Regions from separate parts of the Mesorhizobium sp. M0016 genome, predicted to be linked through region 1. Evidence: predicted binding sites of a transcription regulator. Region 1 holds the regulator's gene; each other region holds the start of a gene.
What was found. Region 1 encodes LexA, which represses DNA repair genes until DNA is damaged. Its sites were predicted from a motif close to TGTTCNNNNTGTGTTCNG; they were not measured.

Region 1 (7,911 bases):
CCACGCCGTCGCTGTACGACGAGGCGCTTCTGCTTTTGGCGCGCAATGGCTTCGACATCGGCGCCGATGCCGGGCGCACGGACTGGCGCGAGACGCGCGTCGAGAACGAAGACGTGCTGGCTGCCTGGCAAACCGTCTACCGCGACCCGCAGCGCTACTGGATGCTCTACGAACTGGCCGAGAAGCTGGTCGACTTCGAGGATTACTTCCGCCGCTGGCGCTTCAACCACGTCACCACGGTCGAGCGCATCATCGGCTTGAAGCGCGGCACGGGCGGCACCTCAGGCGCCTCCTATCTGAAGAAGATGCTGGAGGTTGTGCTGTTTCCGGAGCTCTGGACGGTCCGCACCCGGCTCTAGAGCATTTCACCGTTTAACGTAAACGGCGAAATGCTCTAGCTCTTTGATTTGACGCAATTGCGGACGGAAAACCGCTTCACACTTTTCCTGAAATTGCTCTAGTTCCTCAGGTGACCGCGGTCTTCACCGCGAAGCGGGCGTCCTGCCAGGCGCCGGTGCGCAGAATATCCTCCAGGACTTCGACCGCCTGCCAGACATCGCCATATCCGACATAGAGCGGCGTGAAGCCGAAACGGATGGTCGACGGCGCCCGGAAATCGCCGATCACGCCGCGCTCGATCAGCGCGCGCATCACCTGATAGCCATGCGGATGGAGGAACGACACCTGGCTGCCGCGCTGGCTGCCGTCGCGAGGACTTTCCAGTTCAAGCCCGTAGGCGCCGCATCTGGCTTCGACGAGCTGGATAAACAGGTCGGTCAGCGCGATGCTTTTTCTGCGCACCGCCGCCATATCGACGTCGTTCCAGATATCGAGCGCGCCCTTGAGCGCCCGCATCGACAGCACCGGCTGCGTTCCGCACAGGAAGCGGCGAATGCCGCTGCCGACGGCAAAGCCCTGCTCGAAGGCAAACGGCCGCGCATGGCCCCACCAGCCGCTGAGCGGCTGGCTGATATCACCATGGTGGCGCTCGGCCGCGTAGATGAAGGCCGGCGAGCCCGGGCCGCCATTGAGGTATTTGTAGGTGCAGCCGACAGCGAAATCGGCATTGGCACGGTCGAGTTCGACCGGCAAGGCGCCGGCGGTGTGGCAGAGATCCCAGATGATCAGCGCGCCGGCGTCATGTGCCTTGCGCGTCAGCGCCGCCATGTCGCGCAACTGGCCGGATTTGTAGTTGACGTGGTTGACCAGGATGACGGCAACGCTGTCGTCGATCAGGTCCTCGATTGCGGCCGCGTCGACGCCCTCCAGCCGCAGCCGCGTTCCCGGCCGGGTCGAGGCGACGCCTTCGGCCATGTAGAGGTCGGTCGGGAAACTGTCGCCCTCGGCAACGATGACCGACCGATTCGGCCGCATGCCGAGCGCGGCGTGCAGCAGCTTGTAGATGTTGATCGAGGTTGTGTCGCAGACCACCGTCTGCCCGTCAGCCGCGCCGATCAGTCGTCCGAGCTGATCTCCCAGTTCCACCGGCATGTTGAACCAGCCAGCCGTGTTCCAGGCGCGAATGAGGTCGTGCGCCCATTCCTGCGTGGCGGCCTGTTGCAATTCGCTGAAGACGGCTGGTGACGCGGCACCCAGCGAATTGCCGTCGAGATAAATCACGCCTTGCGGTAAGACAAAGCGTCCACGCATGGAGCGCAGCGGATCGGCGGCATCCATTGCTTCGATTGCAGCGAGATCGGGTGTCATCATGATCCGGCGCCCCTCCATGGACAAACGCGCGCGGCGGAGCCTGCCCGCCCAAACATGCCGGCGATCTTGAGTGGTCGCCCTTGAGCTGTCAAACATTATATATAATTCACCCATTGAAAGGCTTTGATATATAATACTCAGCCGAGCGTTTATGTCTGATGGATCACGATGCTGGATGACGAGCAGACCTCGAAGACGGAAGTGGCCTATCGCCTGCTCAGGCGCGATATTCTTGCGACCCGGCTGGCGCCTGCCGCGCCGTTGAAGCTGAGCACGCTGCGCAACACCTACGGCATCGGCTGGACGCCGTTGCGCGAGGCGCTGTCGCGGCTGGAGGCGGAACGGCTTGTGACCGCCATCAGCAACCGCGGGTTTGCGGTCGCTCCCGTCTCTCGGGCGGAGCTCGAGGATTTGGCGCGTGCGCGGCTGGTGGTCGAACTGCCCCTGCTGGTGGAATCGGTCGAGAAGGGCGACCGCGAGTGGGAAGACGCGGTCGTTGCCGCCCACTATCGTCTCTCACGGTGCGGGTCTGTTCTCGACGATCCATCGGATGATGCGGTCGACGCGTGGTACGAAAAACACGAGGCCTTCCATGCGGCGCTGCTCAGTGCCGCGACATCCAGCTGGCTGCTGCGCTTCAATGCAACGATTTCCGACCAATTGCATCGCCATCACCGCTTTCTGGGTCTGGCCCCGACGCTGCGCGCCGCCGCCGGCCGCACGGATGGGCACCGGAAGGCCGTGGCGGCCCTGCGCGACGCCGTGGCGATCGAACACCATACCGCCCTGATGGAAGCGGCCCTCGATCGCGACGTCGAACGTGCGAAAACTCTGATGACCGCTCACATCGGCTACACGCTGCGGGTCTATGCCCAGAGCGAACCCGGCGCGGATGCTGCGCAGCCCCGTCCGAAAAGGAAGCGGCGATCGTAGCCGACGACGCAGGCCACTTGTCTTCGTTTCACCCCGTTGCTGGCAACTGGGCGCAGGCGGCGCTCGCAGCGCCGAACGTTACGCTGAACAAAACGTCAACACATTCATTAAACTTTAAAAGGTTGCGGAACACAACTGGAACAGATAGTGTTTGTTCTGGGTTTGTTTTTTCTGATTCTGGTTTCAGAACCCTTGGGGGCCGCGATGCTGACGCGCAAACAACATGAGCTTCTGATGTTCATCCATGAACGCCTGAAGGAGAGCGGAATCCCGCCGTCCTTCGACGAGATGAAGGAAGCGCTCGACCTCGCCTCCAAGTCCGGCATCCACCGACTGATCACAGCGCTTGAGGAGCGCGGTTTCATTCGCCGGCTGCCGAACCGGGCGCGCGCGCTGGAAGTGCTGCGGCTACCCGACTCGATCGCACCAGGCCTCAACGCGGCGAGGAAGTTTTCGCCGAGCGTCATTCAGGGCAGTCTTGGTCAAGCCGGCCAAGGGCAAGGCGGCCAGGGACAAGGCGGGATGGGCCAAGGCGGTCTCGGCCGCCAGATCAGGCCGGGCTCGCCGTCGCGTTCGATGTCTGCCGGCAATGACGATGCCGTTTCCTCGATTTCAATCCCGGTGATGGGACGCATCGCCGCCGGCGTGCCGATCGACGCCATCCAGCATCAGACCCATTCGATCTCGGTGCCGCCCGACATGATCATGGGCGGTGAACACTACGCGCTCGAGGTCAAGGGCGATTCGATGATCGAGGCCGGCATTTTCGATGGCGACACGGTCATCATCCGCAATGCCGACACAGCCAGCCCCGGCGAGATCGTGGTGGCGTTGGTCGACGATGAGGAAGCGACCCTGAAACGCTTCCGCCGCAAGGGCGCCTCGATCGCCCTGGAAGCCGCCAACCCGGCCTACGAGACCCGCATTTTTGGACCGGACAGGGTGAAGGTGCAGGGCAAGCTTGTCGGATTGATCCGGCGCTACTGAGCCGGCTTGGGTTTGTACTTTTCACGCTGGTTGTAAGGCGGCAGGCCGCGCGCGTCGCGGGAGAAGCGGCGTTGCTCGTGCCAGGGGCGATACGGCTTGTCGACGGCGAACCGGATGGTTGGCGCTGCCGCTGCCGATTGCGGATCGAAGAAGACGGCGGCGCTGCCGTCGCGGGCCAGCTGTTTCTTCGTCACGACCAGGACCAGCGGGTCGCGGCACGGATTGTAGGCGGTGGCGTCATCGATGACGATCAGGCTCGCGAAGGCACAGGCCGGCCGCGCCGTCTTGCGGTCTTTCGCAAGAGCTACAATGGCTCCGGAAGGGTGTCGAGCGATACAGAGATCGCCGGTGCAATAGAAGGGCGAGCCGGGCGGCAGATCGAGCGGATCGAGATCGAACCGCGTATCTGTTGCCTCGAAAATCTCGGGCGGGACAATGGTTTCGGCCCGCAGCGCCCGTTTCCAATTGTCCGTGGTGAATTCGTTGGAGCGTTCGCGGTTGAGGGCGAGTTCGCCGCCACCGATCGGCATGGCCACCAAATGTGCGTCCTCGGATATGAGCACGTCGGGCGTAAGCACCTGCGGCACCGTCAACAGGCCGGCCAGCGCGAAAGGCACGGCCGCCAGCCTGAGCCAGGTGGTGGCCATGGTGGCGATGACGAGGGCGACTGCCACCAACAGCACCGAGCGGATGGAGATCAGCCCGACGGCGTCGACCGGCGAGCGCTCGGAAATCCAGGCCGATATAGCGATCATCGCCATCAGACCCTTGCCCATCACATAGAGGAACGGCCCGTCGGCGCCGAACGGCATCGCCAGTGCGCTGAGCACGGCAAAGGGCATGACGATCAACGAAACAATCGGCATCACGGCCAGATTGGCGATCAGGCTGAGCGGCGACACACGCTGAAAATGCCAGATGGCGAACAGCAAGGTTGCACTGCCGGCGATGATCGAGGTCATGGCGAGGCCGCCCATGGCCAGCGCGAATTTTCGCGACAGGAAGCCGACGAAGGAGCGCTTTGCCAGCGGCGTTCTCACCTTGTCGGCGCGGTAATCGGCCCAGCCGGCATAGGCGCCGACAAGGGCGGCTGTGGCGGCAAACGACATCTGGAAGCTGGGACCGACCACCTCGTGCGGCGACACCAGGATGACGGCAATGGCGGAGATCGCCAGATTGCGCATGGTGAGCGCGGCACGATCGAAGAGTACCGCGACCAGCATGACCGCTAGCATGATGAAACTGCGCTCGGCGGCGACCACGATGCCTGAAATGACGAGATAGGCGGCGATGGAGACGAGTGCTGCCACTGCTGCATATTTCTTGACTGGGCGGCGCGAAGAGAAATCGGGAAACAGCGCAAAGGCGCCACGCAGCAACGCCATGATGGTGCCGGCAACCAGCGCCATGTGCAGGCCGGAGATGGAGATGATGTGGTAGATGCCGGTGCGCCGCATCGCTTCGTTGACCTCGTCCGGGATGCCGGCGCGCACCCCGACAATCAACGCCGCGGCAATCTCGCCTTCGGCGCCGCCGATCTTGCCCCTGATATGGTCGGCAATGTTTTCGCGCGCGTTCTCGATTGCCGAGGAGAGCCGCGCGGTCAGCGGCGGCGGCCCCTGCGTAGCAATGGTTTTCGGATTGCCGAGAAAGAAGCCGCTGCCGCCGATACCGGTGAAATAGCTGTCGAAGGAGAAATCGTAGCTCTCCGGCCGCACCGGACCGGTCGGCGGCAACAGCCTGGCATAGCCGGTGATCAGGGAGCCGGCGGTCATATCGGCGGGAACGGTCCGCGCCGAGAGCCTGACCCGCTCCGGGGCGTAACGCAGCTCGGGGTAAGCGGTCGAAACCACGTCGAGCGTCAGCCTGATGCGGCCGCTTTCCATCTGTTCGAGACTGACGACGCGGCCGGTCAGCCGTGTCTGAATCTCGGAGCCGAGCATCTGCGTTCCGGCGCGCCAGGTCTCGACTTTGGCGGCGACGACGCCGAGCGCGCACAGCATCGCGGCCATGCAGAACAGATGCGTCCTCGGCCGCGATCGCGTGGCGACAGCGCAACATGTCGCCAGCACCACAATGGCGATTGGCTGCGCAAAGCCCGGCTCGCCGGCCAGCGAGAAATAAATGATGACGCCGGCCGCCAGGAAAACCGGCACCAGCAGGAAGGCGACGCCCCGGTCGAGCTCCGTGTTGGCGGCCACGGCAAGGCTGCGGCGGAGCGCGGGCCATGACGGACGGCGAAGCCGTCTGCGCAGACGGGCGATAGATCCGGGCGCTGTGACTTGCGCCGGCAACGCGTGACCGGGCAGCGCAGGCGCGACGCCGGGATGCGGCTCAGGGAGCGCGAGGGGCAGCGGCTCGGCATAGGGACTATCGGCAAACAGCGAGCGTTCGCTGACGCTTGCCTCGGCGCCTTCGCCTTCCTTCGTGCCCCGGCCACGTCCAGCCATCGGGTCTGCCCCTTGCGCCCCAGACCCCTATGCTACATGAACGCGCAAAGCGCGAAAGTCCGCGTGATCGCGTCCACCGCGCCGGAATTGACCATCACTCGCCAAGGACGCTCAATCCTCAATCATATCCCGGCCCTCCGCCCTCAGGCGAGCAAGCCCATCGTGCATTGCCTTCAATTGTTCGGGTGTATGACCCTGCCATTCAGCGAGCTCCCCCAGGATGAGTAACGGATCACGGGAGCGGTAGGATTTCGTCGGATTACCGGGAAATTTTTTATCGGTCAGGTTAGGGTCATCCATGAAAAACCCCGTCGGCTTTACGATGTAAATCCTTTGACGACCGTCACCCGTTGCAAGCTCTGCTCCCCAGATGGCGGCTTCCAGTGTCTGGGTGAAATAGATCCATGACAGTGGTTTACCTCTGAAATTGGAAGGGTGGCCGACGCTCAGCAGATCCCCGGGTTTCAAATCCGCCCGGGTGCCATGGTAGAACGGATCACCCTCCGTATGGTCGGCGTTTCTGGTCATCGGTAGTCCTTCTTTCAATCATGCTTCCTTAGTGGCGAGACCGGACTGCACACAGTTGCGGTGTTCACGATAATGATTGCAGAAAGGTCAATATGCGTGACCAAGCCAACGCTGTCACGGCGGCTTTGTAGTCGGGCAGTGCCGCCTCCGTGAAGAAATGTCCGCTCGTCAGAGGAGGCTACCACCGTCGCAGCGATGTTCCAGGCACTGTGACGGACGCTGCAGCCGAATGAAACCCAGACATTGACGCTGCTGCCAAACGAGGTTGCGCGGAGGTGCGAACAGATTTTGTGCTACAAGGCTCCGGCGCCCGTTGACGCAACCGATAATTGGCAACGTGCCCCGGCCTCATCCAGCCATCGGGTCTGCCCCTTGCGCCCCAGACCTCCTATGCTACATGAACGCGCAAAGCGCGAAAGCCCGCGCGATCACGCCCCGCTTTCCAAGGTTCCCGAGAGTTCCATGTCCGACACGGTCGTCACCCGTTTTGCCCCCTCGCCCACCGGCTATCTGCATATAGGCGGCGCGCGCACCGCACTGTTCAACTGGCTGTACGCCAAGCACACCGGCGGCACGATGGTGCTGCGCATCGAGGACACCGACCGCGAACGCTTCAACGAGGCGGCGACACAGGCCATTCTGGATGGGCTGACCTGGCTCGGCCTTTCCTGGGACGGTGAGGCCATATCGCAGTTCGAGCGCGCGCCACGCCACCGTGAGGTGGCCGAGGAGCTGGTGCGCCTGGGCAAGGCCTATTACAGCTACGAGACCCCTGCCGAGCTCGAGGCGATGCGCGAGGCCGCACGCGCCAAGGGCTTGCCGCCGCGCTACAATGGCGCGTGGCGCGATCGTGCCCCCTCGGAGGCGCCTCCCGGCGTCAAGGGCGCCATCCGCATCAAGGCGCCGACCGAGGGCGAAACCGTGGTGCACGACCGTGTGCAGGGCGAGGTGCGCTTCCCCAACAAGGACCTCGACGATTTCATCATCCTGCGCTCGGACGGCAATCCGACCTACATGCATGCCGTCGTCGTCGACGACCATGACATGGGCGTCACCCACATCATCCGTGGCGACGACCATCTGACCAACGCCGCGCGCCAGACGGTGATCTACAACGCGATGGGCTGGGACGTCCCGTCGATGTCGCATATCCCGCTGATCCACGGCGCCGACGGCGCCAAGCTGTCGAAGCGGCACGGCGCACTCGGTGTCGAGGCTTATCGCGCCATGGGCTATCTGCCCGAGGCACTGCTCAACTATCTGGCGCGGCTCGGCTGGAGCCATGGCGACGACGAGATCATGT
Region 2 (7,911 bases), on a different contig from region 1:
TTCAAGTTCGACGGTGTTGATCGCCATACGCTCCTGGCGGGTCTTTTCCGACACGAACTCCTGCACCTGCCGGCGCATCTCATCCTTGGGCAGGCGCTCCAGCGCGACCAGGTTGATTTCCTCGAGCAGCAGCCGGTGGATGCGCACGCGGGCATCGAGCACCTTGTTGGCGCTTTTTCCCGGTGTTGTCTCCGGCTTCGGCGGCAAGGCCTTGCGGTTCGTCGGGATGACCACGGCGTGATGCGCGACCGGCGCCGCCTCGGCCGGCTTCAGCGCGCGGACGTCACGGTTCTGCAGGGTCGAGAAGCGGCTGGTCATCCGGCTTTCCTCTTCAGGAGGCCCCTGCCGATGCCGAACAGCGAGCGCGATTTCTCCGGCGTCACCACGGCTTCTTCCGGCAGGATGATCCTCTTCAGATCGTTGACGACATTGGCGTTCGGGTCGATCTCATGCAGCGGCACGCCGCGGTCGACCGCTTCACGCACAAGCCGGTAATTGTTGGAGATGCCGCCGACGAAATGCTCGCCCAGGATTTCCTGGACATCCGCCTGCTTGATGCCGTTGTCGAACATCTTCTGCTCGAAACGATTGACGATGACGTTCGGCTTCACTTCCTTGCCGGCCGTCTCGTAGACCGCCTGGATCAGCCGCTGCGTGTGGCGCAGGCATGGCACCGTCATTTCGGCGACGATGTAGAGCTTGTTGGAGCCGAGCAGCACCGTCTCCGTCCACGGAAACCAGGTGCGCGGCATGTCGATGACGACGTTATCGAAATAGGCCGAGACGAGATCGAGCATGCGCACCACGACATCGGTCTTGAACGAGCGCATTTCCGACGGATGCGTTGGCGCCGCCAGCACGCAGAGCCCGCTCGCATGCTTGGACAGCATCACATCCAGCAGCTGACGGTCGAGGCGCTCGGGCTGGTTCTCGATTTCGGTGATGTCGAAGCGCGGCTCGAGGTCGAGATATTCGGCGCAGGCGCCTTGCTGGAAATTGAGGTCGACCACGCAGGTCGACGCGCCGCGCGTCACCGAATGATGCAGCTGGAAGGCGGTCTGCAGCGCCAGCGTCGTGGTGCCGACGCCGCCGGCGGCCGGCATGAAGGTATAGATCTGCGACTCGGTGTTTTCCTCGCGCCCCGGCCCTTGCAGCGCGCGCACGACCGACCGCACCAGATCGGCGGTGGTGATCGGCTTGACCAGGAAATCGGCGACCTGGAGCTGCACCAGGATACGCACTGCGGCTGCGTTGAATTCCTGGGTGACGACGACCACCGGAACGCGGCCTTCAAGCCGGCGCATGATGCGCTGCAGCGACTCGATCTCTTCCAGCTTTGCCGCATCCATGTCGACGATGAGCGCGCCGAAATCGGCTTCCTGGACCTCGCCGCGCAGTTCGGTAATGTTCTTCTCGACGGTCGAAAGCTGGATCACCTCCGAGGCCGCGAACGCGGTGCGCGTATCCTGCGCAAAGGTCCGGTCGCTGGACACCAGCAGGATCTTCTTGGTCTTGATGCCGCTTGCCATTTTGTCAGCCTGTCAGGTCATTCCCGGTCAAATCACCGGGGCAAATCAATCGGTTGTCGCTGTCGGTTGCACGGCCTTGGCAGCAGCAGCCTGGTCGGCGGCGTTGACTGCCGCCTCACTGCGCTGCGCCGGCACCAGCAGCCTGGTGTTCTGGACGCCGTATTTCCAGGGATCGACCATCTGCATGGCCGTATTGGCGGCCTGTGCGTTGCCGGCGGCAATCGTCGGTCCCTCGGAGCGGACATAGTCGTCGCTGGTGCAGCCGCCGGCGAGGCCGGCGATCAGCAGGGCGATGCATGATTCCACGCGCATGGCTTCAATCCTTCGGCAGGTCGAGGAAATGCCCGACGGTGGTGACCGCGGCCGGCTGTGGCGTACTGCCGCTGGCCATTGCCACTGCACGATTGGCTTCGGACGATTTCACTTCCTCGGTGTTGTTGAGGAAATAGTCGACATTGCTGGCCGGCTGCGTGCCGTCGGTCGGCTCGAGCAGCTTCTTCGACGGATCGACCGGCTTGACCAGATAGGGGGTGACGATGATCACCAGATCGGTCTCGCGCCGCTGATAGGATTTGGAGGAGAACAGCGAGCCGAGCACCGGCAGCTTGCCGAGGCCGGGTAGACGCGATGTGGTAATGTCGTTCTGTGACTGCAGCAGGCCGGCGATCATGAAGCTCTGGCCATTCTTCAGGTCGACGGATGTTTTGGCGCGGCGCACGATAAAGCCCGGGACCGAGATATTGCCGATATTGTAGGAGGCCGAAGCGTCGATCGAGGACACTTCCGGCGCGATGTCGAGGCTCACCAGCCCGTCCTTGAGAACCGTCGGCGTGAAGTCGAGGCTGACGCCGTATTTCTTGTAGCTGACGGAAATCTTGCCATTGTCCTCGGAGACCGGGATCGGGAACTCGCCGCCGGCGAGGAAGCTTGCCGTCTGGCCCGAGCGTGCGATCAGGTTCGGCTCGGCCAGCCGCCTGGCGAGACCACGTTCCTCCAGCGCCTTGATGGCGACGTCGATCGACAGGCCGTTGGACAGCAGCCGGCCGATGATCTCGCCATTGCCGGCTCCCGGCACCGTGCCAGGATCGAGGGTGACGTCGCGCCCGCCAATGCCGTAAGCGAAATTGGCGCTGTATTTGGCGCCGAGATCCTGTCCGGCCTGGCGATTGATCTCGACGAAGCGGACGTTGAGCTGAACCTGCTGCGAGGACGAGATGTTGACCGAATTGATCACTTCTTCATTGCCGGAGAAGCGGCTGGCGATCTTGCTTGCCTTCTCGGCGGCGACCGCGTCATCGGCCTCGCCCGACAGCACGACGCGGCCATTGGCCGAGCCGACCTTGATCTTGGCGTCCGGCACGCTGGCGCGAATGGTGCTGGCCAGCTGGTCGGTGTCCAGCGTCACCTCGATGTCGACGGTGCCGACCAACTGCTTGTTCTCGTCGAACAGCGCGATGCCGGTGGTGCCGAGATTGTTGCCCAGCACATAGAAGGATTTGTCGGTCAGCGGATTGACGTTGGCGATCTCCGGATCGCCGATGACGATCTGATAGAAGGCGGCATTGGTCATGACCGTCTTCGGCTTGCCCTTGGCCACCTTGATCGACGCATTCGTTGTCGACGAGACATGGACGATATCGTTGTCGGCCTTGGCTGGCGCGCTGAGGCCGAGCATTGCGGCCGCGGTGAGGCAAGCCGCTATCGCGAGCGCCCGCATTGGGCGCAGTCCTTTCGTCGTCTGAAATGCATGAAGTCCCGACATCTGTCCCGTCCCTCGCCCGGTCCCCACCGGCAGTTATTGCTGGTCCCGCGCAGGAACCTGGTATTCTTCGACCTGCGTGCCGCGCGTCACGATGATCGTCTTGAATTTCGGCTTCTCAGGCTCCTTGGTCGCGGCAGTGAACAGCGCGCCGGCAGCGGCCTGGACGCCGAAGGCGACCGATCCGCCGAAGGACGAGATGGTGGTGACGCCGTCCTTGGCGGCCCCTCCGTCTGCGGCCGAGCGGAGCGACAGCGACAAGGTGCCGACGGTGCGGGCAAGCGCCACTTTCTGCGCGCCTTCGGTCGTCACCTCGATGGTGACGGAATTGGCGATCTGCGGTGCGGTCTGGCGCTCGTCGGCGCCCTGCCCCACGGTCAGCACCTTAGCGTCGGAGACGACGATCTCGGAGGTAACGGTCGATCCGGCAGCGCCCTGCGCGTTCTTGGCCACTTCCTGGATTTCGCCCGCATCGCGTGTCAGCACCACGTCGACCCGGTCGCCCGGCATGACGAAGCCGCCGACACCGGCGATCTCGTCGGTGCGGATTGTCACCGCCCGCATGCCGGGCGTCATCATGTTGGACAGCGTCGCGCGGCCGTTCGGCCCCGACAATTTGCTGATCAGCACCGGCTCGTTGATCTCGATCGGCGACAATACCACGCGGCTGCCTTCGGCGAGCAATGCATTGACTGTGGTGAACGCGCCCTGCGGCACCGAATCCTCGGACCATGGGATTTCGCTGAGCTGCGCCCGGTCAAGCTCCATGCCGTAACGCAGCGGCGCGTTGGCCACCACGATGGTCTTGAAGACGACCTTGGGGACGGCGGGCGCCGGGATCGACGCCGTTTTCTCTTCGGCATCGGCCTTGGCCTGGCTTTTCACCCAGAAATCCGCGGCAAAGATTGAAATCGCGCCGAAGACGGCAGCGATGCCAATCATCGTTATGGCCTTGCCCCTCACAACCAACCCCTGACATTCGTGGTCTTTTGTTTTGTTGAGGCGACGCTAGGCCGCTTTGTTAAAGATTCAGGAATCGCGCCCGCTCCGCACGGACCTATTTCCGCCGGCTTGGTTATCGAAAGGTTTTAGGATAAGAAGGGTTTAATCCCCGAACGTAACAGGAACTTCCGTCGCTTGGCGCCGAAAAGCGTGGCAGTATCGACGGGTGATTCGCGGCACCGGATTCTATGGCAGGCATGGACGACAACAACGATCTTTTCGGCAATCTGGAAAAGCAGCCCCAACCGGCTCGGACACCTTCGCGCCCGGCCGACCCGCTGGTGCAGGCCACGAAGCGTCCTGCCGCGACCAAGGACGGCAGCGAGGGCTATAGCGCCGCCGACATCGAGGTGCTGGAGGGGCTGGAGCCGGTGCGGCGCCGTCCCGGCATGTATATTGGCGGCACCGACGACAAGGCGATGCACCATCTGTTTGCCGAGGTCATCGATAATTCGATGGACGAGGCGGTCGCCGGCCATGCCACCTTCATCGATGTCGAGCTGTCGGCCGACGGATTTCTGACCGTCACCGACAATGGCCGCGGCATTCCGGTCGATCCGCATCCGAAATTCAAGAAACCGGCGCTCGAAGTCATCATGACGACGCTGCATTCGGGCGGCAAGTTCGATAGCAAGGTCTATGAGACCTCCGGCGGTCTGCACGGTGTCGGCGTCTCGGTCGTCAATGCGCTGTCGGACCATCTCGAAGTCGAGGTCGCGCGCGGTCGCCAGCTTTACCGCCAAAGGTTCTCGCGCGGCGTTCCGGTGAGCGGGCTGGAGCAGCTCGGCGAAGTGCACAACCGGCGCGGCACCAAAATCCGCTTCCATCCCGACGAGCAGATTTTCGGCAAGGGCGCCGCCTTCGAGCCGGCGCGGCTCTATCGCATGACCCGCTCGAAAGCCTATCTGTTCGGCGGCGTCGAGATCCGCTGGAGCTGCGACCCATCGCTGATCAAGGAAAAGGACCAGACGCCGGCCAAGGCGGAGTTCCATTTCCCCGGCGGCTTGAAGGACTATCTCAAGGCATCGCTCGGCGATGATTTCCAGGTGACCCGCGAAATCTTCGCCGGCAAGAGCGAGAAGCAGGGCGGCCACGGTTCGCTGGAATGGGCGGTGACCTGGTTCGGCGGTGACGGCTTCGTCAACTCCTACTGCAACACAATCCCGACCGGCGAAGGCGGCACGCATGAGGCCGGCTTTCGCAATGTGCTGACGCGCGGGCTTCGGGCCTATGCCGACCTGGTCGGCAACAAGCGCGCCTCGATCGTCACCTCCGAAGACGTGATGATCTCGGCGGCAGGCATGCTGTCGGTGTTTATTCGCGAGCCGGAATTCGTCGGCCAGACCAAGGACAGGCTGGCAACGATCGAAGCCATTCGCATTGTCGAGACCGCCATCCGCGATCCCTTCGACCACTGGCTGGCCGACAATCCGCAGGAAGCCTCCAAGCTGCTGGAATGGGTGATTGCGCGCGCCGACGAGCGGGTGCGCCGGCGCCAGGAAAAGGAAGTGTCGCGCAAGAGCGCGGTGCGCAAGCTGCGCCTTCCCGGCAAGCTCGCCGACTGCACGCAGAATGCCGCCGCGGGCGCCGAACTGTTCATCGTCGAAGGCGACTCGGCCGGCGGCTCGGCCAAGCAGGCGCGCGACCGCGCCAGCCAGGCGGTGCTGCCGCTGCGCGGAAAAATCCTCAACGTCGCCAGCGCCGGCAACGACAAGCTAGCCGCCAACCAGCAGATTTCGGACCTGATTCAGGCGCTCGGTTGCGGCACGCGCTCGAAATACCGCGACGAGGATTTGCGCTACGACCGCGTGATCATCATGACCGACGCCGACGTCGACGGCGCTCACATAGCCTCGCTGCTGATCACCTTCTTCTACCAGGAAATGCCGAACCTGGTGAATGGCGGCCATCTCTATCTGGCGGTGCCGCCGCTCTATTCGATCCGGCAAGGCGGCAAGGTTGCCTATGCCAGGGACGATGCGCACAAGGACGAGCTGTTGCGCACCGAATTCACCGGCCGCGCCAAAGTCGAGATCGGCCGTTTCAAGGGCTTGGGCGAAATGATGGCCGCGCAGCTCAAGGAAACCACCATGGACCCGAGGAAGCGCACGCTGCTCCGGGTCGATGTCATCGACGCCGTGGCGGCGACCAAGGATGCTGTCGACGCGCTGATGGGCACCAAGCCGGAAGCCCGCTTCCGCTTCATCCAGGAACGCGCCGAATTCGCCGCGACGGAAGTGCTGGATATCTGAGCGCTGGCCAACTCTTCGTTTTGACGCAGTTCCGGGCGGAAAACCGTTTCACACTTTTCCTGGAACTGCTCTAGCCTGCGCTTCCGATACGGAGACCAGCTTATGATCTGGGCGCGGCTGAAGAGCTACTTCGAAACCAGTTTGGCGGGCCTGACGCAGCCGACGCGCTCGGATTGGATTTTCGCCCTGCGCACGGTTTCGGCCGGTCTGATCGCGCTTCTCGCTGCTTACGCGCTAAAACTCGACCACCCGCAATGGGCGATGATGACGGTCTTCATCGTCGCCCAGCCGGTCGCCGGCATGGTGCTGGCGAAAGGTTTTTACCGGCTGCTCGGCACGCTGGCCGGTGGACTTGCGGCGATCGGCATCACCTCGGTTTTCGGCACCAATCCCTGGCTGCTGGTCACGGCGCTGTCCGTCTGGATTGGGCTGTGCACGCTGGTTTCGTCGCTGCTGCGCAATCCGGAAGCCTATGGCGCCGCACTTGCCGGCTATACCGCGATGATCATTGGGCTGCCGGCTTTCGGCCAGCCGCATGTGATCGTCGATCTCGCTGTCGCGCGCTGCGCCGAGATCGTGCTCGGCATCGTCTGCGCCGGCCTGACCAGCCGGCTGATCCTGCCCAAGCTGGCCGCTGACGCCATCATCTCCAGGCTGAAGCGCAGCATCCTCGACCTTGCAACCTATGCGGGCGGCGCTTTTTCCGGCGGCGACCCGGCGAGACTGGCCGGCCTGCACGGCAAGCTGATCACGGACGCCCAGATGCTGGCCGAGATGCGCACCTATGCCCGGCTCGAAGCCCCGAGCTTCGCCACCCGCGCCCATCCGGTCCGCCTCACCATCGGTCAGCTTCTGTCGGCGCTGTCGGCGGCACGCGCGCTGCATTCTCACGCCGCGCCGAAAAACGCAGCGCTCATTCCGGTGCGCTCGGAACTGCAGTCGCTGGTCAGCGAACTGGCAGCCACGCCCGAGGCGCTGGAGGACACGTCGCCCTGGGTGACGCGGCTCGACGCGATTGCCGGCAAGGCCCGGCAAATGCCCGACGCCTCGACCGATCAGGGCGACGACAGGGTCGGCACCATCACGCGCCTCACCATCGCCGCCGATTTCGCCGAAGCCTTCAAGCAGGTGCTGCGCGGCCTCGACGCCCTGCGCGCACCGGTGACGCGCCCTATCCGGAGCAACAGGCAGCCGCCTGCGCTGGTGGTGCACCGCGATTATCCCGGGGCTTCGCGCAATGCCATACGCGCCGCCCTTGCCACGTTGGCGGTCGCCGCCTTCTGGCTGACGACGAAATGGTCCGATGCGGCCGGCACCGTCATCCTCGTTGCCGTCGTCTCCAGTCTTTTCGCCGCGCGGCCTGACCCGG
Region 3 (7,911 bases), on a different contig from region 1:
GCTACGGATCGGATCGCAGTGTCGATGAATGCCTCTTGATTGAAACAGCCTACGCAAACGGATACGGTTGGTAGCGCGATGTGAGAACCAGCTCCGCTTGGGACGATGTTTTCTTTCAAGAGGCGCTTCTCCGTACACCAGATTTGATCGCCTGAGATATTCCGTCGATCAAATGGCGGTGTTTCTTTGCCAAATTTCTCTCTATCGAAGCGAGTTTTTCTCCGCACTCAAGATCGCAATTGCCGCATGTTGACCCTACAGCACGGGTATCGCCCTCCTACCAAATTCGAGATTGTCAGAGCCATGCTGCGTCATGGCCACAACCTCAGAAAAGGGCACCCTTCCGCGAAGTCGCAACCTGCTCTTCAGGCCAGTTTGCTGTCGGACGATCCGTTCATATCCTATTCGGGAATGTCCGGTACGCCGCTCGGACTAGCAAGTCATATGCCTTTCCGTCCACGCAGCCACCGCGCCTGGTTTCTCATCTCGCCAACCTGGTCCATCGAAAACAGTGCTAGCGTCAAAACCATCCGGACCTATGCCGTTCTGCATAGACTCAAGAACCCCCGTCACTCGCTAATCTTCCTATCCAACACTCAGGCAGAGGCTGATCTGTTGAACCAGTCCGGCGAGGCCGCCGTCCTGCACAACAAGACGTCAACAACCTCCGAACACATATTCAGGCCTCTCGATGACGTCCCTGTAGAATTTGATGCAATCTACAATGCGCAGCTGGCTCCGTGGAAGCGCCATGACTTGTCGCTTGGCATCCAGCGTTGCGCATTTGTCTTCTATCGAGATTCAAGCGGATCCTCCACGACGGAGTCGGAAAGAGCGCGAATAAATCGGCATAGGGAGCTCGCGCCGCATCACGTCTTTATCAACGAGTTTGACGGCACCGGCAAGCCTGTCCGATTGGCACCGGCTCAGGTGAACACGCATCTAAATCGTGCAGCCGTGGGAATCTGTCTCTCTCACCTGGAAGGACCAATGTTCGCAAGCACGGAATATCTTCTCGCGGGGCTTCCAGTGGTCACGACGCCGAACCATGGCGGCCGAGACCTTTATCTGGATGATGACTATTCGCTTACAGTTCCACCCGATCCTCGATCCATCGCGGAGGCTGTCTTAGCGCTGAAGGAGCGACGAATTCCCCGGGATTACATTCGTTCGCAAACTTTGAAACGAATCGAACGAGACCGCGGGCGGTTCATAGACCTTGTAAACGAGATTTTTCTGGAGAGCGGCTCTTCGCGCCGGATCGCCCTGCCTTGGCCTTTCAGATATCCTGTCATGGAGTGGCTTCCACCGCAGGTCGCGATCGATCGATCGCTTTCAGGTTCGGTCGATGCCTTCATCACCGCTTAGAAGCAACACCCTCAGATTGCCGAAGGGCCTAGGCGCTTGTTAACGCGGTCGAGGAGGCGGAGCAGCCGTTCCATTTGGCTTAACCATCTTCCGTTTTTGCAACCGGCACAGCGCGCTGCAACCACGATCGCATGTTCCTGTAATGTTCTTGCCTTGGCCTGAAATCTATGGTTGTCTTGTCCCTGACGTCGCTCGCGGTCTGAACCACAAGGCCGAGGCGAGCCGATATCCGGGGGCAGAGCAAGATGGTGGCGCGGGTTCGCACGGTGGCTTTCCAGGGCATCGAGGCCGTGCCGGTCGATGTCCAGGTGATGATCGCGCCGGGCAAGGTCGGCATGCAGATCGTTGGGCTGGCCGACAAGGCGGTGGCCGAAAGCCGCGAGCGCGTGCAGGCGGCACTGCATGCGTCGGGGCTGTCGATGCCGTCGAAGAAGGTGACGGTCAACCTGGCGCCTGCCGACCTGCCCAAGGAAGGGAGCCATTACGACCTGCCGATCGCGCTCGGCCTGATGGCAGCACTCGGCGCCATTCCCGGCGACATGCTGGCCAGCTATGTCGTGCTCGGAGAATTGTCGCTCGACGGTACCATTGCCGCGGTGGCCGGTGCGCTGCCGGCGGCGATCGGCGCCAATGCCGAGGGAAAAGGCCTGATCTGCCCGTTCGGCTGCGGGCCGGAAGCGGCCTGGGCGGGCAAGGATTTCGACATATTGGCGCCGCGCAGCCTGATTGCCATCGCCAATCATTTTCGCGGCACGCAGGTGCTGTCGCGGCCCGAGCCCGGCATCCATGTCTCGGCCCGCGACCTGCCCGACCTCTGCGACATCAAGGGCCAGGAAAGCGCCAAGCGGGCGCTGGAAGTGGCGGCGGCCGGCGGCCACAATCTGTTGATGGTCGGGCCTCCCGGCTCGGGAAAATCGATGCTGGCGCAGAGGCTGCCCTCAATTCTGCCGCCACTGGCACCGAAGGAACTTCTTGAAGTCTCGATGATCGCCTCGGTGGCCGGCGAGCTCGGCGAAGGCAAGCTCACCGACCGGCGGCCGTTCCGCGCCCCGCACCATTCGGCCTCGATGGCGGCAATGGTCGGCGGCGGCATCAGGGCGCGGCCGGGCGAAGTATCGCTTGCCCATAACGGCGTCCTGTTCCTCGACGAGTTTCCCGAATTCACGCCGCAGACCTTGGATGCGCTGCGCCAGCCGCTGGAGACCGGCGACTGCATGATCGCGCGCGCCAACCACCGCGTCACCTATCCAGCGCGCATCCAGCTGGTGGCGGCGATGAACCCGTGCCGTTGCGGCATGGCCGGCGAGCCCGGCTATCGCTGCCTGCGCGGCGAACGCTGCCGCACCGATTACCAGGCGCGCATCTCAGGCCCGTTGCTCGACCGCATCGACCTCAGGATCGAGGTACCGGCGGTCTCGGCCGCCGACCTGATCCGGCCCGACCGAGCGGAGAAAAGTGCCGCCGTCGCCCAGCGCGTGGCGCGCGCCCGCACCATCCAGCGCGAACGGTTCGAGCGGCTCGGCGTGACCAGCGCGACCACCAACGCGCATTGCTCGCCTTCTGTTATCGAGGACATCGCGATGCCGGATGCCGCCGGCCTGTCTCTGTTGAAGGACGCCAGCGAAAAGCTCGGCTTTTCCGCGCGCGCCTATCATCGGGTGCTGAAAGTGGCGCGCACGCTGGCCGATCTCGAAGCCAGAGAAACCGTCGGCCGCATTCACCTGGCCGAGGCGATTTCCTACCGCATGATGTCGGAGCGGGTGGCGCAGGCGGCGTAACGCTCCTCCTTGAGGGGAAGGTGGCCCCGAAGCGGCAGGGTGGGGGTCGCCGAAGAATGGTCGATCTTTTTGGAGCCGAGCCGAGAAAGGGCCTCTGCAATGACATTGCTTGTAGTGTCGTCCGAAGGGAGTCGCCGCACTTCACGCAGGACCCCACCCGGCCCTTCGGGCCACCCTCCCCTCAAGGGGGAGGGAAACGCAGGCGCTAATTCGCCCGCTCTTTCGCCTTCAGCTCCAGCCGCCGTGCGTGCAGCACCGGTTCCGTATAGCCATTCGGCTGCTCGCGGCCCTTGAACACCAGATCGCAGGCGGCCTGGAAGGCGATGGAATTGTCGAAATCGGCGGCCATCGGGCGGTAGAGCGGGTCGCCGACATTTTGGAGGTCGACGATCGCTGCCATGCGCCGCAGCGAATCCATCACCTGAATTTCGGAGCAGACCTTGTGGTGCAGCCAGTTGGCGATGTGCTGCGAGGAGATGCGCAGCGTGGCGCGGTCTTCCATCAGGCCGACATCGTTGATGTCGGGCACTTTCGAGCAGCCGACGCCCTGGTCGATCCAGCGCACGACATAGCCGAGAATGCCTTGCGCATTGTTGTCGAGCTCGCGCTGGATCTCGTCGGGGGTCCAGTTCGGCCGCACCGCCACCGGCACCGACAATATATCATCGAGCTTCGCCTTCGGCCGGCTCTTGAGCGCCGCCTGGACGGCATGGACATCGACCTTGTGATAGTGCGTGGCGTGCAACGTCGCCGCCGTCGGCGACGGCACCCAGGCGGTGTTGGCGCCGGCCTTGGGATGCTCGATCTTCTGTTCCAGCATCGCCGCCATCAGATCGGGCATCGCCCACATGCCCTTGCCGATCTGGGCATGGCCGGCCAGCCCGCATTCGAGCCCGGCGTCGACATTCCACGCCTCGTAGGCGGAAATCCAGGCGGCCTGCTTCATGTCGCCCTTGCGGATCATCGGGCCGGCTTCCATCGAGGTGTGGATCTCGTCCCCGGTGCGGTCGAGGAAGCCGGTGTTGATGAACACGACGCGTTCCTTGGCGGCGCGGATCGCCTCCTTGAGGTTGACGGTGGTGCGCCGCTCCTCGTCCATGATGCCCATCTTGATGGTGTTTTCCGCCATACCGAGCAGCGCTTCGACGCGGTCGAAAATCTCGACTGCGAAGGCGACTTCCTCCGGCCCATGCATCTTCGGCTTCACCACATACATCGAGCCCGCGCGGGAATTCATCCGACGCCCGTTGGCGCCGACATCGTGCAGCGCGATCAGCGCCGTCATCGCCGCATCCAAGATGCCTTCCGGCACCTCGTTGCCATCGCGGTCGAGGATGGCCGGATTGGTCATGAGGTGACCGACGTTTCGCACCAGCATCAGCGAGCGGCCAGGCAAGCTCAGCGCGCCACCACTGGGCGCGGTCCAGGCGCGGTCCGGATTGAGCTTGCGCGTGAAGGTTTTGCCGCCCTTGCTGATTTCCTCCGCCAGATCGCCCTTCATCAGGCCGAGCCAGTTGCGGTAGACGATGACCTTGTCCTCGGCATCCACCGCCGCGACCGAATCCTCGCAGTCCTGGATGGTGGTCAGCGCCGATTCCAGGATCACGTCGGCAATGCCGGCCGGGTCGGTGCGGCCGATCTGGTTGGTGCGGTCGATGAGGATCTCGATGTGCAGGCCGTTCTGGACCAGCAGGATGGCTTCCGGGTTGGCGCCGTCGCCGCGGTAGCCGGCAAATTGTTTCGGGTTGGCCAGTGTGGTGCCGCCGGCGCCGGCGCCGAGCCGCAAGGTGCCACCCGAAACCGTCAGCCCGTTCACGCCGGCCCATTTGCCCGAGGTGAGCGGCACGGACTCGTCCAGAAAACTCTTCGCCCAGGCAACCACCTTGGCGCCGCGCACGGGGTTGAAGCTTTTACCCTTCTCGGCGCCACCGGTCTCGGCAATGGCGTCGGTGCCGTAGAGCGCATCGTAGAGCGAGCCCCAGCGGGCATTGGCGGCGTTGATCGCATAACGCGCATTCATCACCGGCACCACCAGCTGCGGCCCGGCAACGGTGGCGATCTCGGGGTCGACATTGTCGGTCGACACGGAAAAGGCCGGCCCTTCGGGCACGAGATAGCCGATCTCACGCAAGAAGCTTTTGTAGGTCTCCATATCGATGGGCGCGCCATTGGCGCGGTGCCAGGCGTCGATCTGTTCCTGCATGGCGTCGCGTTTGGCCAACAACGCCCGGTTCTTCGGCGCGAGATCATGGACGATAGCCGAAAAGCCGTTCCAGAAGGCGTCGGCGGCAATGCCGGTACCCGGCAGCGCTTCGCCGACAAAGTCATGCAGTTCGCGGGCAATCCGCAATCCGGCGATCTCGACGCGATCGGTCATCAGGGCTTCTCCAGATGAAAGGCTTTGCGGCCTTTGGCATGTCAGGGGTGAAGGGTCAATTCAGCTTAGGGTGAAGGCGGGGAATTTGAAGCTGCTGATCTCTCCCCAAGGGGGGAGATTACCTAAACCGCAATCCTCGGCCGACCCGATGCAACCGCCACCACATGCGCTTCGATAAACATCCGTTGGGCCTCAACGGTAGACACCTTGAACTCGGTCGAAACGTCGATCTCGGCATTATCCGTGCCTGCATCCTTCGCCCGCTCGGCTACGATCGCCCGCACATCAGCCTCCGCTGCCGCGATCGCCTTGGCCTCGTCCGTGAAGTCGCGCACCGTTTGCCCCGACGCGACCCGGAACAAACCTTCCTTGGGCTGGCTGACGCGGGCTTCGGCCGAGACGCGGACCTGGCCGACGACGGCGCCGAGCGCGTTGGCGACGTCGGTATCCTCCGGCACCACGCACTCATTACCGACCAGCTCGGCCAAGCCGGCATAGTGCAGCGGCGCCGAGGCGCCGAGGCCAATGACCGGACGATCGAGCGCGACGCTGAGCCTTGCGATGCCGGGATGGGAATCGACGGCGCGCTGCACCAGCGCGTGCGCGACGGTGGCTGCACCATCCAGCCCATCCTCGGCAAAGGCTGTCTCCAGAATGTATTCGGCCGACCAGCGCGTGAGCGTCAGCAGCACGCGTTCGGAAATCACCTCCGGAGACGGCGCGATGTACTGGCCTCGCCCATCACGCTTGCGGGCAAACAGTTCGGCCCCGAGCCGGGCCGCAAGCGGGTCCCAGTTGGCCTGCTTGCCCAGCACATGGGCGGCATCCGAGGGGGTGAAGCCCGAGATATGCACCAGCCCGCGCGATACCAGCCGGTTTAGCGTCGCGTTCTGGGCGTTCGAGGTCAGCAGCCTATCGATGGCGAGCGGCACAGCGCCGATCTGCTCGTAGAGCTTTGCCTCGGGCGCGGTCAGGCCGGCGGCGAGCCGGTCCGGCACGCCGGTGCGCAGCGCGAAGCGGCCATCCATGCGGCCGGGGTTGGGCGCCCTGAGCTGGCGCTCGAGCTCCGATGTCACGGAAACACCATGCATCATGCCGGCCAGCGCCAGCGGCACCAGGCGGCGCGGCCCGAGCAGGATTTTCGGGTTGAGCGCGCCATCTTCCAGTGCCACCTCGGAATCGCCGCCGAGGCCGAAAGTGCGCATGGCGACCGCCTCGACCATGGTGCGGAAGCCGCCGACAGTGGCGCCTTCGGGATCGAGCCGAGGACGGCCGCCGTCGAGCACGGCGACATCGGTGGTGGTGCCGCCAATGTCGGACACCATGGCGTTGTCCAGGCCCGTCATGTGGCGGGCGCCGACCAGGCTGGCGGCCGGGCCGGACAGGATGGTCTCGATCGGCCGCTGGCGGGCAAACGCCGCCGAAACCAGCGCGCCATCGCCGCGCACCACCATCAGGGGGGCTACGATGTTGCGGGCCTCCAAAAATCCTTCGGTTGCCGCCACCAGCCGGTCGATCATCGAGATCAGCCTGGCGTTGAGCAAGGTGGTGAGCGCGCGGCGCGGGCCGCCGAGCTTGGCCGACAATTCGTGGCTGGCGGTGACCGGCAGGCCGGTCTTTTCGCGGATGAAGTCGCGCGCGGCGAGTTCATGCGCCGGGTTGCGGGTGGCGAAATAGGCGCAGACGGCAAAGCCCGACACCGAGGCGCCGAGTTCAGGGAGTGCTGCTTCCAGCCCCGACAGATCGAGCTTGGCCGCATTGCCGTGCACGTCATGGCCGCCCGGACAAAACACCACCGGATCGGTGCCGAGCGCCGTCTTCAGCCCGTCGCGCGCAAGGTCGGCCCCGGTAAAGCCGATCATGATGAGCGCCACACGCCCACCCTGGCCCTCGACCAGCGCATTGGTGGCGAGCGTCGTCGACATCGACACGAGTTTGATCGCGGCCGGATCGGTGGCCGATTTTCCCAGCACCGCATCGACCGCGCCGGAAATGCCGACGGCAAGATCGTGCCGCGTGGTCAGCGCCTTGGCCTTGGCCAGCACCTTGCCTTTTGGCCCGCCTTGTTCCGACCACAGCACGGCATCGGTATAGGTGCCACCGGTGTCGATACCGAGAAACAGGGGTTTTGGCTTGGCGGTCATGTCTGGCGGTCCGGGATTCTGCTCCCCCGCCCTTAGCCGATACGGCCCGGCTGATAAAGGCGGGAGAGGTGGGCCAGTTTGACCCTCGTCGCCGCTCATGCCCGCCAAACTTTGTAACGGTCACATTTTTTCATTGGTGCGTGGCCTGCCTTTGCGTGCACCATGCGCCGATCTCATCCCTTTCAGGACTTCGCCATGACCACGCTCCCCGGCATCGCCGACATCCATGCCGCCGCCGCGCGCC
Region 4 (7,911 bases), on a different contig from region 1:
GCGGCGTCATCGATATCTCGGCGTGACCTATTCGGCTCCGCACGACACCTTGCCGGTCAATTCTTTCGGCTTGCCGTCCTGTTCCGTGTCGGCGGCGTTGTCGTAGACGGCAAGCGTGTACCGGCCGTCATAGACGCCCTCGTCACTGGTCTTGGTCAGGATCGTCAGTTCGACAGAGTTGAATTTATCTCCGAGCTGATGCTCGTGGTAGACGTTCAGCCGCAACTCCTTGTCGTCCAGCCAGTACTGGGTGAGGTCGGAATCCTCGAAGACGGTCTTGCGCAGACTGTCGCCTTCCGGCCGGCCAAGTATCTCGAGATCGCCGCGAAAATTGAAGGTCGGGCCGCCCATACCTCTGGTGACCCCGGCGCCGACCTCGAATTGCACCGCTTTGTCATCGACGGAACACCAGACGCCGCCCGATGCGGAAGCCGCAGCGGCCGACAAGAGTAGCGCAATAGCGCAGATGATCGTCCGCATTTTTCTCCCCAAACCACAGACCCGATCGCATTGGCGCCCGACTGCGCCGGAAGGTCAAGTCTGCCGAACTTGCTGCTGACCCAATGCAGGGCACCAACACGGCCAATTGCGGTTGCCGTCGCCAATTGGGTAGTGTGCCGGCCGAGAGGGATTTCATGCACAGCACGAACAGTTCAAAAGCATCCATCGACGGTATCAGCCGTGACCGCATCGCTGCATTGCGGACAAGCGAGGCGAACACCTTCCGCAAGGCGCGGCCGAAATCGCAGGCCAAGGTCGGTAACGGCCTGCCAGGCTTCTTCGGCGGTGTGCCGATGCACTGGATGAACGACTGGCCGACGCCATTCCCGATCCTGGTCGAAAGCGCCAAGGGCGCCGCCATCACGGATATCGACGGCAACAGGCTGGACGATTTCTGCCTCGGTGACACCGGCTCGATGTTCGGCCATTCGCCGCCGCCGGTGGCGCGCGCCATCCGCCGCCAGGCCGGGCGCGGCCTGACCTATATGCTGCCTTCGGAAGATGCGCTGGCCATCGGGCCGCTGATCACACAGCGTTTCGGTCTGCCGTTCTGGCAGATCGCCACCACCGCCACCGACGCCAACCGCTTCGCGCTGCGCGTCGCCCGCGCCGTCACCGGCCGCGAAAAGATCCTGGTCTTCAACGGCTGCTATCACGGCTCGGTCGACGAGACGATGGTCCGGATGGTCGACGGCAAGCCCGTGAATCGGCCGGGGCTGGCGGGTGAGTTTCGCGACCTGACCAAGATGGCGAAGGTCATCGAGTTCAACGATGTCGCCGCGCTGCAAGCAGCGCTCAAGGACAAGGATGTCGCCTGCGTCATTGCTGAGCCGGTGCTGACAAATTCCTGCATGGTGCTGCCCGATCCGGGTTTTCACGACGCGTTGCGCAAACTGACGCGCGCGGCAGGAACGCTGCTGCTGATCGACGAGACCCACACCATCTCGACCGGCCCAGGGGGCTACACCAGAAAATTCGGGCTGCAGCCCGACCTTTTCGTGCTGGGCAAGCCGATCGCCGGTGGCGTGCCGGCAAGCGTGTGGGGCATGAGCGACGAGGTCGCCTCGCGCTATGCCGACTACAACCGAACCAAGGAGCCGGGCTATTCCGGCATGGGCACGACGCTGTCGGCGAACCCGCTGCAGTTCGCAGCCATGCGCGCAACGCTCGAAGAGGTGATGACGCAGGAGAATTATGCCCGGATGGATCGCCTCGCCCTGCGGCTCGATGCCGGGCTGACCGGCGTCATCGATCGCTACAATCTGCCCTGGCATGTCGCCCGCGTCGGCGCCCGCGTCGAGTTCATCTGCGCCCCTGGCCCGCTCAGGAACGGCGCCGAAGCCGAGACTGCCCATGCGCCGGAGCTTGAGGCGGCTATCCATGTCGCGCTGGTCAACCAGGGCGTGCTGATCGCGCCCTTTCACAACATGATGCTGATCTCACCGGCCACCACCGGCGCCCAGGTCAACCGGCTGATCACCGCCTTCGCCACGGTTGCGGCAAGGCTGACGGCATGAGACAAGCTGCCAAGCCAAACTCGAGTACACTAATCATGACTTCACCTTCGGGCTCGACGCCCGCCGAGGCGCAAGCCTTTCTCGACGCCCATCCCGAAATCGAAGCCTTCGATATCGTCTTGACCGACGCCAACGGGGTCGGCCGCGGCAAGATCGTGCGCCGGCATGAGCTGAAAAGCATCTTCGAGGGCGGCCGCCACATGCCGATCTCGATCCTCGGCCTCGACATCACCGGCGAGGATGTGCACGAAACCGGGCTGATCTGGACGACTGGAGACGGCGATCTCAGGGCATGGCCGATCCCCGGCACGCTGGTGCCGCTTTACGGCACGAACCCGCCGCGCGGCCAGTTGCTGATGGCGATGTACCATCTCGAGGGACAGCCTATGTCGTCGGACCCACGGCTGGCGCTGGCCAGGCAGGTCGACATCTTGGCGGCCAAGGGCCTCTATCCCGCCGGCGCCTTCGAACTCGAATTTTTCCTGCTTGCCAATGAGCGTGACGCCGACGGCAAGGTAAAACCGGCGGACGCCGTGCTCGACGGCCGCCGCTCGGCCAAGACGGAAGTCTATTCCGTCGACCATCTGCACGGCATGGAGCCGTTGTTTTCCGACATCTATGCCGCGGCTAAGGCGCAAGGCATTCCGGCCGAAACGGTGATTTCGGAATACGCGCCCGGCCAGTACGAGCTGACGCTGAATTACCGCAAGGATGTCATGCGGGCGGCCGACGACCTCGTCATGTTGAAGCGGCTGGTGCGGGCGCAGGCGCGCCGCCATGGTGTTACCGCCTGCTTCATGGCCAAGCCGATCGAAAAATATGCCGGCTCCGGCATGCATTTCCATGTTTCGCTGCAGGACAAGAACGGCCGCAACGTTTTTGCCGAAGCCGGCGGCGAAAGCTGGTCGCTGCCGCTGCTGCAGGGGCTCGGCGGGCTGATCCAGACCATGGCCGAATCGATGCTGGTGTTTGCGCCGCACGCCAATTCCTGGCGGCGCTTCGTCTCGCAGTCCTATGCGCCGGTGGCGCCGACCTGGGGCGTCAACAACCGTTCGGTGGCGCTGCGCGTGCCGGCCGGCGACGCCAAGAACCGGCGCATCGAGCACCGGCCGTCGGGCGTCGACGCCAATCCCTACCTGATCGCGGCAACGGTGCTGGCCGGCATCATCAAGGGTCTGGACGAAGGCCTCGACCCCGGCCCTGAAACCACTGGGAATGGCTATGAAGCCGCTGTCACGCGCACGACCATGCCGGTCGACTGGCGCGCCGCGATCGAGGCGGCGCGGGCCTCGAGCTTCCTGAAAGAGGCGCTTGGCGAGGATCTGCATCGCACCTTCGTGGCGATCAAGCAGTCGGAGTATCTGCGCGTCGCGCGTACGGTGAGCGAGCTGGACTACCACCTCTACCTGCACGAGGTCTGAGAGACCGTTTCGAAATTCTACTCCGGCGGCCATCGATGGTGGTTTCTGCGCTTCCGATGCTCACGGACCAAATGTCCGCTGCGCTTCGGTTCTCGAAACCACCACCATATGACTCGCCAGAGCGAATTTCGAAACGGTCTCTGATTGCCCTGACGGCGGGCGGCGATCACTTTTTCGCCGCCTGCATCAAATGAGGTGGCGCTGCAGCCTTCAAGAACATATCATGAACGGATGAGCGCGCCCACCGTCCGTGAAAAGCTGGCAATCCTGTCTGACGCCGCCAAATACGACGCCTCCTGTGCTTCGTCCGGCTCGGCGAAGAAGGATTCGCTCCAATCCGGCGGTATCGGCTCCACAGAAGGCATGGGCATCTGCCATTCCTACGCGCCGGATGGCCGCTGCATTTCGCTCCTGAAAATCCTGCTCACCAATTTCTGCATTTACGATTGCAGCTACTGCATGAACCGCTCGTCATCGAATGTGCGCCGCGCCCGCTTTAGCATCGACGAGGTGGTGAAGCTGACCATGGACTTTTATCGGCGCAACTACATCGAGGGCCTCTTCCTGTCCTCAGGAGTCATCCGCTCCCCGGACGAGACCATGGCCGAGATGGTGGAGGTGGCGCGGCGGCTGCGGCTGGACGAAAAATTCTCCGGCTATATTCATCTGAAGACCATTCCGGAAAGCTCGGCCGAACTGGTCGAGCAGGCCGGGCTCTACGCCGACCGGCTGTCTATCAATGTCGAACTGCCGACCGATGAGGGCGTGAAGAAACTGGCGCCGGAGAAGAAGCCGCAAACGATCCGGCTTTCCATGGCGAACCTGCGCCGGAAGATGGAGGAAAAGGCCGAGCCGACGTTGCGGACCAAGAAGCGCGAACGCTTTGCGCCCGGAGGTCAGTCGACGCAGATGATCGTCGGCGCCGACAAGACATCCGACGACGGTATCTTGCACTCCAGTGCGCGGCTCTATGGCAGCTACCATCTGCGGCGCGTCTATTACTCCGCCTTCAGCCCGATCCCGGATTCGTCATCGTCGCTGCCGCTCCAGAAACCGCCGCTGATGCGCGAGCACCGGCTCTATCAGGCCGACTGGCTGATGCGCTTCTACGGCTTTTCGCAGCCGGAAATCCTCGCCGGCAGCAGCGACGGCATGCTCGATCTCGCCATTGACCCCAAGCTCGCCTGGGCTTTGCGCAATCGGGCGAGGTTTCCCGTCGACATCAACCGCGCCGATCGGGAAGCGCTGCTGCGGGTTCCGGGTCTGGGCACCAAGGTGGTGGCGAAGATCCTTGAAACCCGCCGCCACCGACGTATGCGGCTGGAAGATGTCGGACGGATCTGCCATTCGATCGCCAAGCTGAGGCCCTTCATCATCGCCGAAGGCTGGTCGCCGGGCGGACTCACCGACAAGACAGGCCTGCGCGATACGATCGTAAAGTCCTGCGAACAACTGTCGCTGTTTTGACCATGCAGCCGGCCCAGCTCGACCTTGCCCGATACACTGTCCGGCTAGCGAGCCAGACCGATTTCGCCGGTTGGCGCGATGCGGCACGGCGTCTGACGCTGAATGAGGTCCGGCCTGAGGATATTAGTTGGGGTGTCGGGTCCGACGCCAATGATCCTCGAGATGCCTTGCCGGCGGTGCCAGAGGGCGCGCAGCTTACCGTCCCGCGCGAGTTCATCGCCCATGCCGAAACCGCCTTCTGCCACTCCGACCCCGGCCGGTTTGCCTTTCTCTACTGGATGCTTTGTCGCCTGCGCACCGAGCCGAAACTGCTGGCGATCGCATCCGATCCCGACACCAGGCGGCTCGAAGCCATGGAAAAGGCGGTGCGGCGCGACAGCCATAAGATGCATGCCTTCGTACGCTTCCGGAAGATCGGCTACGGCGAGGACGAGCGCTACGTCGCCTGGTTCGAGCCGGAGCATTTCATTGTCGAGCGCAACGCGGATTTCTTCGTCCGGCGGTTCACCGGCATGCGCTGGACCGTCCTGACGCCCTATGCCTCCGCCGACTGGAATGGCGAAAGGCTGGCGATCGGCCCGGGTGCGGCCAAGGGCGATGCACCCGATCAGGACGACACCGAGGCGTTGTGGCTGACCTATTTCCAGAACATCTTCAACCCGGCGCGGCTCAAGGTGAAGGCGATGCAGAAGGAGATGCCGAAGAAATATTGGCGGAACCTTCCCGAGGCCTCGCTCATTCCAGATCTGATCGCAGGAGCGGACGAGGCCGCTATAGCCATGATTGCCAGACAACCGACGACGCCGGCGCCGCACCACGCCAAGCTGCAGGCAAGACATTGGCCGAAGCCCGAGCCGGCCGAGGCGCCGGATGAAGACGATGCCAAGACGATTTCCGATTTGCGCGAGGCTGCAAAGGGTTGTCGTCGCTGCCCGCTCTGGCGCGACGCGACACAGACCGTGTTCGGCGAGGGGCCGGATGACGCCAAAGTGGTCTTCGTCGGCGAACAACCTGGCGATCAGGAAGATCTCGCCGGCAAACCTTTTGTCGGGCCAGCGGGCAAAGTGTTCGATGCAATTCTCGATGACGCAGGCGTCGACCGGCAAAAAGTCTACGTCACCAACGCCGTCAAGCACTTCAAGTTCGAGCCGCGCGGCAAGCGCCGCATCCACTCGAAGCCAAATACCGGCGAAGTCCAGGCCTGCCGCTGGTGGATCGGCCGGGAGCTTGAGCTGATCAAGCCGGACCTCGCCGTGGCGCTTGGGGCAACGGCGGCGTTGTCGCTGCTGGGCAAGGCCATTGCCGTGACGAAAATGCGCGGCCAGTTGATCGAACGCGAGGATGGCTTGCGCGTGTTCATCACCATCCACCCGTCCTTTATCCTGCGCATTCACGAGCCGACGGACAAGGAGGCTGAGCGCGAGCGGTTCCTAAAGGATATGAAAGAGGTGAAGCGGCTGATGGGGTCGTGAGATGAGCGAAAGCCTCAGCGACATCGTCATCCGCGGGCGGAACAAGGAGCTTCGCTCCTGCTTCGCCCAGGGATGACGAAGCTGAGTGGCTTCACGGTCGTGAATCCAACGTTGGAAACTTCGGCCGCCACGGCCGAATTAACTGATCAGGATTGCCCTCAGATCATTCACATTCGTACCCGTCGGCCCCGGCACGAACAGATCGCCGATCGCGTTGAACGCCGTCCAGGCATTGTTGCCGGCCAGCATCGCCTTGGCGTCGATGCCGGCGGCACGCATGCGCGAGACGGTCGAGCCATCGGCAAAGGCGCCGGCATTGTCTTCCGAGCCATCGATGCCGTCGGTATCGGCGGCCAGTGCATGAATACCTTCCGCGCCGCTGATGCCGATGGCAAAGGCGAGCAGGAATTCGGAGTTGCGGCCGCCCTTGCCCCTTTTTCCGTCAACAGGGGCCCGCAAAGTCACGGTCGTCTCGCCGCCGGACAGGATCAGCACCGGCTTTTGGAACGGCCGGTTGCGCGTCGCCACTTCGCGCGCAATGGCTGCATGCACGCCACCGACCTCGCGCGCCTCGCCCTCGATGGAATCGGAGAGGATGACGGCTTCGATGCTTTGCCGTTTTGCCTCAGCGGCTGCCGCTTCCAGCGATACGCCAGCCGAGGCGATCAGGTGCACTTCATTGCGTGAAAAGCGCTGGTCATCCGTATCTGGCGCATCGGCCTCTGGCGAGTTGATGTGCGCCATGACGGCGTCGGGCAGCTTCATGCCATAGGCCGCTATCGAGGCCAGCGCATCGGCGCGGTTGCCGGAGTCGGGCACGGTCGGGCCGGAGGCCACCAGGGCCGGGTTGTCGCCGGGAATGTCACAGACAACCAGTGATACCAGTTTGGCCGGCCAGGCGGCAGCTGCCAGCCGGCCGCCCTTGATGGTTGAGACATGCTTGCGGATGGTGTTCATGGCCGCGATCGGCGCGCCGGAGGCGAGCAGCGCCTCGTTGACGGCGATTTCGTCGGCGAGCGTCAGGCCAGCGGCAGGCGACGGCAGCAGCGCCGATCCTCCGCCCGATATCAGCGCCACTACCAGGTCGTCCGCAGTCAGCCTTTGCACCTTTTCGAGCAGGCGCCGCGACGCCTCAAGACCGGCAGCGTCCGGCACCGGATGTGCCGCCTCGATGATTTCGATGCGCTCGCATTTGGCGCCATAGCCGTAGCGGGTGACGACCAGCCCTTCGATTGGGCCATCCCACACCTTCTCGAACGCGGCGGCCATCTGCGCCGAGCCCTTGCCGGCGCCGATGACGATGGTGCGGCCCTTCGGCTTGGCCGGAAGGTGATCCCTGATCGTTCGTTCCGGATCGGCAGCGGCAACAGCGGCATTGAAGATCGAGATGAGAAAGGATTTTGGGTCGAGCACGGTCATAATTGGCCGCCATCCGCGGTTTGCGAGCTTCCGAAAAGCCGGCGCCGCCCCTCACCCTTACCCTCTCCCCGTATAGAGACGGGGAGAGGGGTTCGCCGGCGTTGGGGTGCTTCT

Region 2: parE (DNA topoisomerase IV subunit B) is a predicted target of LexA. The motif match lies at 4,400-4,417, and genes of this name have one in related genera.
Region 3: NKJ88_RS04480 (YifB family Mg chelatase-like AAA ATPase) is a predicted target of LexA. The motif match lies at 1,501-1,518, and genes of this name have one in related genera.
Region 4: NKJ88_RS02845 (putative DNA modification/repair radical SAM protein) is a predicted target of LexA. The motif match lies at 3,652-3,669, and genes of this name have one in related genera.

The regions. Positions count from the first base shown of each region.
Region 1 is NZ_JAMYVM010000007.1:54,685-62,595, reverse strand. Features, by position in the region: gene kynA (tryptophan 2,3-dioxygenase) at 1-359, shown strand, start outside; gene kynU (kynureninase) at 466-1,710, opposite strand; gene NKJ88_RS12715 (GntR family transcriptional regulator) at 1,879-2,643, shown strand; gene lexA (transcriptional repressor LexA) at 2,848-3,630, shown strand; gene NKJ88_RS12705 (ComEC/Rec2 family competence protein) at 3,624-6,080, opposite strand; gene arr (NAD(+)--rifampin ADP-ribosyltransferase) at 6,192-6,608, opposite strand; gene gltX (glutamate--tRNA ligase) at 7,071-7,911, shown strand, end outside.
Region 2 is NZ_JAMYVM010000006.1:163,346-171,256, forward strand. Features, by position in the region: gene NKJ88_RS11590 (TadA family conjugal transfer-associated ATPase) at 1-318, opposite strand, end outside; gene NKJ88_RS11595 (CpaE/TadZ family protein) at 315-1,529, opposite strand; gene NKJ88_RS11600 (hypothetical protein) at 1,575-1,841, opposite strand; gene NKJ88_RS11605 (type II and III secretion system protein family protein) at 1,846-3,246, opposite strand; gene cpaB (Flp pilus assembly protein CpaB) at 3,325-4,230, opposite strand; gene parE (DNA topoisomerase IV subunit B) at 4,488-6,542, shown strand; gene NKJ88_RS11620 (FUSC family protein) at 6,645-7,911, shown strand, end outside.
Region 3 is NZ_JAMYVM010000002.1:336,984-344,894, forward strand. Features, by position in the region: gene NKJ88_RS04470 (glycosyltransferase family 2 protein) at 1-119, opposite strand, end outside; gene NKJ88_RS04475 (glycosyltransferase) at 304-1,368, shown strand; gene NKJ88_RS04480 (YifB family Mg chelatase-like AAA ATPase) at 1,614-3,146, shown strand; gene NKJ88_RS04485 (malate synthase G) at 3,352-5,523, opposite strand; gene NKJ88_RS04490 (hydantoinase/oxoprolinase N-terminal domain-containing protein) at 5,646-7,667, opposite strand; gene NKJ88_RS04495 (threonine ammonia-lyase) at 7,863-7,911, shown strand, end outside.
Region 4 is NZ_JAMYVM010000002.1:7,725-15,635, reverse strand. Features, by position in the region: gene NKJ88_RS02865 (WD40 repeat domain-containing protein) at 1-26, shown strand, start outside; gene NKJ88_RS02860 (hypothetical protein) at 28-480, opposite strand; gene NKJ88_RS02855 (aspartate aminotransferase family protein) at 636-2,018, shown strand; gene NKJ88_RS02850 (glutamine synthetase family protein) at 2,054-3,439, shown strand; gene NKJ88_RS02845 (putative DNA modification/repair radical SAM protein) at 3,671-4,906, shown strand; gene NKJ88_RS02840 (UdgX family uracil-DNA binding protein) at 4,909-6,378, shown strand; gene NKJ88_RS02835 (glycerate kinase type-2 family protein) at 6,517-7,797, opposite strand.